Thermosynechococcus vestitus BP-1: one gene and its partner. Each later gene encodes a partner of the first gene's protein in a complex. Links are inferred from orthologs where the notes say so. Each region holds a gene or a part of one and is shown on either strand. Other genes may lie near its edges.

Region 1 (5,168 bases):
CACGGCGAAATCCCAACTTCAGCGCCTCCCGCAGCCGTAATTCCAATTGAGAGACGGCTCGCACCTGTCCCCCTAGACCCACTTCGCCAATGATCACCGTTTGGGGTTGCACCCAGCGATCGCGAAAACTAGCCACAACAGCCACCGCCACCCCCAGATCCGCAGCGGGTTCCGCCACATTCAGCCCCCCCGAGGAGGCCACATAGGCATCTAGCTTTGAGAGGGGCACGCCTAGGCGTTTTTCCAGTACGGCTAAAATTTGCAGAAAGCGATTGTACTCAATGCCTGTGGCTGTGCGGCGAGGAGAGGGATAACTGGTGGGGCTCACTAAACTTTGCAACTCAACCACGAGGGGGCGGGTCCCTTCACAGGCAACAATGGTGGCTGTGCCGGGGGTTGGCTCGCGATCGCCCAAAAACAGAGCGGAGGGATTGGTGACTTCGGCTAAGCCCTGCGCCCCCATTTCAAAAACGCCGACTTCTTGACTGGCACCAAAGCGATTTTTGACCGCACGCACGAGGCGATGACGGGCAAAGCGATCGCCCTCAAAGTAGAGCACTGTATCCACGAGATGCTCCAGTACCTTCGGACCAGCGATCGCCCCCTCCTTTGTGACATGACCAACAATAAATAAACTAATCTGCTCCCGCTTCGCTAAGCGCATCAAGGCAGCGGCTCCCTCCCGCACCTGAGACACCGATCCCGGGGCAGCGGTGAGTTGGGGCAAATACACTGCTTGGATGCTATCAATAATTGCCAGATGGGGTTGTAGATGGGTGAGTTCCTGCAGGATGACCTCTAAATCTGTTTCTGCTAGGAGATAAAGGGAAGGGGGAGCAGAAAGGCCCAGTCGCTGCGATCGCAACTTCACCTGTTGCGCTGATTCCTCAGCACAGACGTAGAGCACCCGCTGCTGTTGCCCCAAGGTGGCTGCCATCTGTAGCAAAAGAGTAGACTTGCCAATCCCCGGTTCTCCCGCCACCAACACCAGAGAGCCAGCAACAATCCCTCCTCCCAAAACCCGATCCAACTCAGTAAATCCAGAGGCAGAACGGCTCTGGGTCTGTTCGCTAATCTCTCCTAAGGCTTTGGCACTCAGGGGCTGGAGAGTGGTCGATTTTCGGGGTACTGTCCATCGAGGGGCGGTCTCCACCGGGGTAAGCACCTGCTCATCAAGGGTATTCCACTGGCCACAACTGGGACAGCAACCAAAGTACTGTAGGTGCTGAGCACCACACTCGCGGCAAATGTACAGTACTTTAGGCTTGGGCATGCCTTGCCCTATTGCACACCCAACAGTTCAACATCAAAAATCAGCGTGGCATTGGGGGGAATGACCCCGCCCACCCCCCGGGCACCATAGCCTAGGTTCGGGGGAATAATCAGCCGCCGCTGACCACCGACGTGCATTGAGCCAACCCCTTCATCCCACCCTTTAATGACTTGACCGACACCAATTTGAAATTGGAAGGGCTGACCGCGATCGCGGGAGCTATCAAAAATACGGCCATCAGTGAGCATTCCTGTGTAGTGCACCGTGACGCGATCGCCCACCTGGGGCTGTGCCCCTGAGCCGACAACAATATCTTCGTATTGCAAACCCGAAGGGGTAGTCACCACCTTTGGATTCCCCATCAGTCCTGCAGCCTCCGTTGACGCCTCCAGTGGCACACTGGCGATCGCCATCGGAGCGGCCACCAACCATACCACTACTAGGACAATACCACAGAGGAGCCAGCCGCAGCCTCGATGCACCCATTGTTTTACCATGAACGATTTTTTAACTCCCTCAGGTCACGTTCTAGGCGATCAATGCGTCCCCGCAGTTCATCAATTTCTGACTGTTGTGGCACCCCCAAACCCTCTAAAAACTGGCGCGTTTGTCGTTGTACCGCTTCATCGAGGGAGGCGGCATCTTCTTTGAGGTGGGTCAGGACTTCATCCACCATTGCCTTGGCTTGATCGGCATTGAGGCGTCCCTCTTTCACCCATTGGTTGCTCACTTGACGTAACTTTTCGGCCACAAGGGAGGTGGTGCCGACACCAATTAAGAGCAATTGCTGAAGCAGATTTTGCTGATTCATGGGGGCACGTTCAAAACGCCTATCTTGTATTGTGCCACTGGTTCTTGGGCTTGCGGTAAGATGGAAAAAAAGTCAAATTATATAGATTTTGGATAGATTCGCATTGCCAGCGAGGTGGAGCATGATTGAAAAAATTGCCATGGGTCTGTGGGCATTTTCAGCAGTGGGCCTGATTGTATTGGTTTTGCTCCACAGCCCGAAAGGGGACGGCCTCGCTGGTATTGGCGGTCAAGCCCAGCTTTTTACCAGCACCAAAAGTGCAGAAACCACATTAAACCGTGCCACGTGGACATTGACAGTGTTGTTTATGGCCCTCACGGTTGCCCTCAGTGCTGGTTGGCTGCGCTCAATTTAGTGGAAGCGCGTGTCTTTCTGCTTTGCGATTCGTCCAGCGACCCCGGAGGATGTGCCCATCCTCTTCCAACTGATCCAAGCCCTTGCCGCCTATGAAAAGCTCAGTCATGCGGTAAGCGGTACAGAGGAAGCACTGCGAGAGCATTTATTTGGCGATCGCCCCCCTGCCGAGGTCCTCCTTGCCCATACCCCTACAGAAGTCATTGGCTACGCCCTCTTTTTTACCACCTACTCCACATTCCTGACGCGCCCCGGCCTTTGGCTAGAGGATTTGTTTGTCCTACCTGCCTATCGGCGCCAAGGGGTGGGCACTGCTCTACTGAAGGCAGTGGTACGGCTGGCCAGGGAGCGCGACTATGGCCGTATCGAGTGGAGCGTTTTGGACTGGAATACGCCTGCCCTTCAATTCTACGAGCGCCTGGGTGCCACTGTTCTACCTGAGTGGCGGATCTGCCGCCTGAGTGGTGATGTCCTTAAGTACTTCGGCAGTCCTGACGAGCCTGGGTGACCCGTCGCCCTAAATAGCGGCCAAGGGTGTAGGCCAACCATTCCAAATCTCTTGAGGTCACCCTAGGGGCGTTTTCGGTGAGTTCAATCTCTTGGCTACCGGCACGAATCACCAGTTTGCTCCACAGCTGTTGGCGATCGTCCTCCTGATGGCGGCACGTGCCGCGGGGCTGCAATTCAATCTCTTCAATCACTTCAAGGGGGAGAACTTTGGCATGACGCCAGCGGAAACCAAGGATGTGTTCATAGAAGCGCAAATCCTTAGGGCTCACCATCAGCACCTGCCATCCCAATAGCCTGTAGAGAATACCGCCAATGAGGCCTAAACCAACCGCAAGGTGACCCGTGGCAAAAACAGCCATCAGCCAAAAGCCAGAAGCAATCGCTAGGCTGTACCAGACCACCAAAAAACCATTCCAAGCCACTGCAAAGGGAATCAGGAAGAATAGACTGGCATTCAAGCCAACAGGGGGAATGTGTACCAGCAGTCCTTGGGGGCTTTCCCTCACCTGTAGGCGGGAACCGTAGGGGGGTGTTTTTGTGATGAGTGAAGCATCCTCGGCTGACCTGTCCAGTTGCTTTAGGGCGTGGCGAGCAGCGGTAGCGGAGTCAAATCGCTCCTCAAGAGCAGGGGCGACCATTTTTTCAAGCCAGCGGATAAAAGGGGGACTCAGGGACACTAAAGGTTGAAACTGAACCCGCAGTTCTTTTTGGGGCAGCTCATCGGGGGGCGTGGCGGTTGCCAAATAGATGAGTGTCATTCCCAAGGCGTAGAGATCACTAGCGGGTAGGGTTTTACCGCCAAATTGTTCCGGGGGCATATAGCCATAGGTGCCAACCACGGTTCGGGTGCTGCCGGCGATTGCCGTTTGTACTGCGCCAAAATCCACAAGATAGACCTTGCCAAGATCGTGACCAGAGCGATCGCCCAAGAGAATGTTTGTCGGCTTAATGTCGCGGTGAATGACTGGCGGTTGACGGCTATGGAGATAGATCAAAATATCCAGTAGCCGGTCAGCCAAAAGCCGCAAATCCCCTTCACTAAACACCCGTCCCTCTGCTTGCCATAGGGCGAGGGATTTTGCCTCAATGTAGGTTTGGACGAGGGCAAAACCCTTGAGATCAGGGGTATTGATTTCAAAATAGTCGAGATAGCGGGGAATAGCCGGGTGATCCAAGGTTTGCAGGACAGCCACCTCCCGTTCAAAAAGCTTAAAGTCGTCCCACGTTATGCCGCCACCAAAAAGCAGTAGCTTCAGCACCACCTGTTCATAGTGCCACCGATCCAACGCTAGATAGGTGCGCCGCCCCGGATGAGACCCCAGTTCACGCAGGAGTTCATAGCGATCGCCCAAAATTTGCCCCATCAGCTCCGTCACCTCTTTATTCCCCGCTGGCCAACTCTATCCTAGCGAGGGCCTAGTGAGTGAGTTGCTGAACAATCTCTGGGGCAATTCTGGCGAGCACTGTGAGGGCCTTGAGGCTGCCTTGAATCAAGTGTGCTGCCCCCAGGGGGTTGCGGAGCATGGCGGTAGCCAGTGACCCCGGCCGTAAATTCCCCTGTGAATCATAGGCTTGACTCAAATCGGGTAGGTCGCGATCGCCCCCGTCACTGATCACCCGCACCATCACCACCGGAATCCCCGCTAAAGCCCTCAGCAGGGGTACCCCCTCCATATCCACCACCTCCACCCCCCAGCGAGCCGCAAGGGCTTGTTTTTTCTGAGCCTTAGAAAGGGGTTTTGCCGTTGTGATGCCTTTTACCCGTCGCCACGAAGGCTCCAATTTCCCTAATAACCTCTGGTCTAAAGAATAGGTGTGTCCTGCTTCATCCTGACAACTGGTGTAGACAACCACTTCACCGACGCGATCATCGGGACGCAGGCCGCCACAGACCCCCAAGATGAGAACCATCGCAGGGGATTCCCTGAGGGCATGAATCAATGCCGGCGTAGTCACTGCGGCAGCCCCTGCTTGTATGGGAATCATCATTGCCCTAGAAGGCTGCAGCCCCTGTTGTACGGCTTGATATTCTGCCCCTTGGGGCACAAGGACAAGGCATGGAATCATTGTTCTCCTATGGGTTTTCTTAGGGGGAGGACTGCGGCTGCCCTGTTAACACAACCCGCTACCCTGGGAGTAGACATTTTCGAGTTGCCTAATGGCTTAACTTTTGGATAGGCCGATCGCGGGCAGTTTAGAAACTGACCAATGGCAAGAGTG
Region 2 (2,800 bases), 1.1 Mb from region 1 along the record:
TAGCCGGGGTACGCAACGTACTCGCCAAACAACTGGGATCCAGCAACCCCCTCAACAATGCCCGTGCCGCCCTCGAAGCCCTTGCGGCCTTGCGCACCTTCCAAGAAGTTGCCGAAGAGCGGGAAATCCCCATTGAAAACCTCTATAGCAAATAGTTAGGAGTTGTCCATGCGGTTTCAAGATCTGCACCCCCAAGCGGGATCGCGACGGCGCAAACGGCGGATTGGTCGGGGTATTGCCGCAGGTCAAGGGGCCAGCGGCGGCTTTGGTATGCGGGGGCAAAAATCTCGTTCCGGTCGCCCCACTCGTCCTGGCTTTGAAGGCGGTCAAAACCCCCTTTACCGTCGTCTCCCCAAACTCAAGCACTTTCCCCTCGTCAAGCGGAAGGTTTACACTACGATCAACGTGGGTCGTCTCAATACCCTACCGGCCAATAGTGTAGTGACGGTTCAATCCCTCCTTGAGGCTGGCATTCTCACCACTGCCAAGTATCCCCTCAAGGTGTTGGGGGATGGTGAGCTCAATGTTAAGTTGGAGGTTCATGCTGCTGCCTTTAGTGGCAGTGCCCGCAGCAAAATTGAAGCCGCTGGTGGGGTGTGTGTGGAGACCTCCGTTGCTGCCGACAGTGAATAGAGGAACCCCAGTATGATTGTGAATCGCGGCAAGGCACCCACTGCCCAGGAAACGTTTATGCAGATGGCTCAAGCAGCCGGTCTGCGGGGGCGGCTTTTGATCACCATTGGGTTACTAATTCTGGTGCGGCTTGGTATCTATCTACCCATTCCGGGAATCGATCGCGCTGTTTTTGCCCAGAACGTCCAAGATAATGCCGTGATTCGCTTCCTCGACATCTTTGCAGGGGGTGGTCTCTCTGCCCTTGGCATTTTTGCCCTTGGTATCCTGCCCTATATTAACGCCTCCATCATCATGCAGTTGCTGACTGCTGCTCTCCCTTCCTTGGAGCGACTCCAAAAGGACGAAGGGGAAGCCGGCCGCCGCAAAATTTCCCAAATTACCCGCTACGTTGCGGTGGGCTGGGCAGTTCTGCAAAGCTTTGGCATTGCCATTTTTGTCAGTTCAATTCCCGGTGCCGCTTTACACCCGGGGCCATGGTTTGTAGCCGAGATTGTCCTTGGCCTTACCGCTGGCTCAATGGTGGTGATGTGGATTTCGGAATTGATTACTGAGCGAGGGGTGGGTAATGGTGCCTCCCTCTTGATCTTTTTGAGCATTGTTGCCTACTTACCTGCCTCGGTGGGCCAAACCATCGCCCTCGCAGAAAGTGGTGGCAACATTGGCGGCATTGCTATCCTTGTGGCTGTCTTTTTAGCCATGATTGTCGGCATTGTCTTCGTTCAAGAGGGGACCCGCCGCATCCCTATTGTTTCTGCACGTCGCCAAGTGGGGCGTAAGCTCTACCGCGAGCAAACCAGTTACCTGCCCCTGCGCTTAAACCAAGGCGGTGTGATGCCGATTATTTTTGCCTCGGCGGTCCTGATTCTGCCTTCCACATTGGCCCAGTTTACCCGTAGCGAACTCGTGGCTCGATTCGCAAGTTATGTTTCTCCGGCAGGGCCAACACCCTGGCTATACGTAATTTTTTATTTGCTGTTGATTCTCTTCTTTAGCTACTTTTACTCCTCCTTGGTGGTCAACCCCGTGGATATGTCCCAAAACCTGAAAAAAATGGGCGCCAGTATTCCGGGGATCCGACCGGGGAAAGCCACGTCTGATTACCTAGAACGGGTTCTCAACCGCTTGACATTCCTAGGGGCGATCTTTTTGGGTCTGGTGGCCATTATTCCCACAGCAGTCGAGAGTGCAACCAAAGTGACAACATTCCAAGGCCTGGGGGCGACCTCCCTGTTGATCTTGGTGGGGGTGGCCATTGACACCTCAAAACAAATTCAAACCTATGTGATTTCTCAACGTTATGAGGGGATGGTGAAGCAGTAATGCGCTTAATTTTGTTTGGTGGCCCCGGTTCGGGCAAAGGGACACAGGCGGCAATTCTCACCACGCTCTTGGGCATTCCCCATATTTCTACAGGGGATATTCTGCGAGCAGAGCGAGCTGCCGGCACCCTCCTCGGTCAACAGGCTCAAAGCTACATGGATCGCGGTGAACTGGTACCCGATCAGGTGATTGTGGATATGGTGGCCAATCGCTTGCAACAGCCAGATACGGCTGCGGGTTGGCTTTTGGACGGGTTTCCCCGCAATGGGGCACAAGCAGCGGTCTTTGAGGAGATGCTCAAAAGCATTCACCAAGACTATGATTACTTGCTTTTTTTAGATGTGCCCGCTGCGATTCTCCAAGAACGCGCTCTAAATCGCGCCAAGCAAGCTGTCAACGGTCAGCAGCGCTCCGATGATACACCGGAAACTATCCTTAAGCGGCTACAGGTCTATGAGCGGGAAACCCTACCGATGATTCAACAGTACATGAGTCATCCCAAGTTTGTGCCCATTGATGGAACGCGTACGATCGAAGAGGTAACTGCTGCCATTCAAGCACGTATTGGGGAGGTGAACCGTGTCTAAACAGGATGCCATTGAAATTGAAGGGACAGTGACCGAGTCATTGCCCAACGCCATGTTTCGCGTGGATCTGGACAATGGCTTCAATGTCCTTGCTCATATTTCTGGTAAGATTCGCCGCAACTACATCAAGATTTTGCCGGGCGATCGCGTCAAGGTAGAATTGACCCCCTATGACTTGACCAAGGGGCGGATTACCTATCGCCTGCGCAAAAAGTAGTTTGATCTTTACTGACCACTCTGCTAAGATATAAAATTTG

The links.
Region 2: the proteins of secG (region 1) and secY are in contact, whole or in part, in a crystal structure (PDB 5AWW), measured with the Thermus thermophilus proteins. The link is inferred for Thermosynechococcus vestitus BP-1 from one-to-one orthologs. Residues at the interface, in WP_223903268.1 of Thermus thermophilus: Tyr5, Ile9, Tyr12, Leu13, Ala16, Leu19, Val20, Val23, Leu24, Gln26, Glu27, Pro28, Gln30, Gly31, Ala32, Asp34, Leu35, Met36, Gly37, Gly38, Ser39, Ala40, Asp41, Leu42, Phe43, Ala45, Arg46, Val48, Tyr53, Thr56; in WP_096411648.1 of Thermus thermophilus: Leu14, Gln16, Arg17, Phe20, Ile34, Pro35, Pro37, Ile72, Arg108, Arg109, Asn112, Gln113, Arg116, Ile117, Ile120, Pro145, Gly146, Trp147, Phe152, Phe155, Val156, Val159, Thr160, Val162, Ala163, Gly164, Ala166, Leu167, Trp170, Glu173.

The regions. Positions count from the first base shown.
Region 1 is NC_004113.1:1,131,025-1,136,192, reverse strand. Bases 1,118-3,822 are described here. They hold secG (preprotein translocase subunit SecG), read left to right. Parts: upstream 1,118-2,205; coding sequence 2,206-2,439; downstream 2,440-3,822. Other genes in these bases: TLL_RS05550 (serine/threonine protein kinase), read right to left, coding at 2,912-3,822; TLL_RS05555 (GNAT family N-acetyltransferase), read left to right, coding at 2,449-2,946; TLL_RS05565 (phasin family protein), read right to left, coding at 1,764-2,084; TLL_RS05570 (FKBP-type peptidyl-prolyl cis-trans isomerase), read right to left, coding at 1,282-1,770; radA (DNA repair protein RadA), read right to left, coding at 1,118-1,273. Also shown: more of radA, read right to left, coding at 1-1,117; more of TLL_RS05550, read right to left, coding at 3,823-4,324; TLL_RS05545 (hypothetical protein), read right to left, coding at 4,365-5,015. UniProt on the Bacillus subtilis protein: Involved in protein export. Participates in an early event of protein translocation.
Region 2 is NC_004113.1:81,254-84,053, forward strand. It holds secY (preprotein translocase subunit SecY), read left to right. Parts: upstream 1-645; coding sequence 646-1,956; downstream 1,957-2,800. Other genes in the region: rpsE (30S ribosomal protein S5), read left to right, coding at 1-155; rplO (50S ribosomal protein L15), read left to right, coding at 169-633; TLL_RS00495 (adenylate kinase), read left to right, coding at 1,956-2,543; infA (translation initiation factor IF-1), read left to right, coding at 2,536-2,760. UniProt on the Bacillus subtilis protein: The central subunit of the protein translocation channel SecYEG. Consists of two halves formed by TMs 1-5 and 6-10.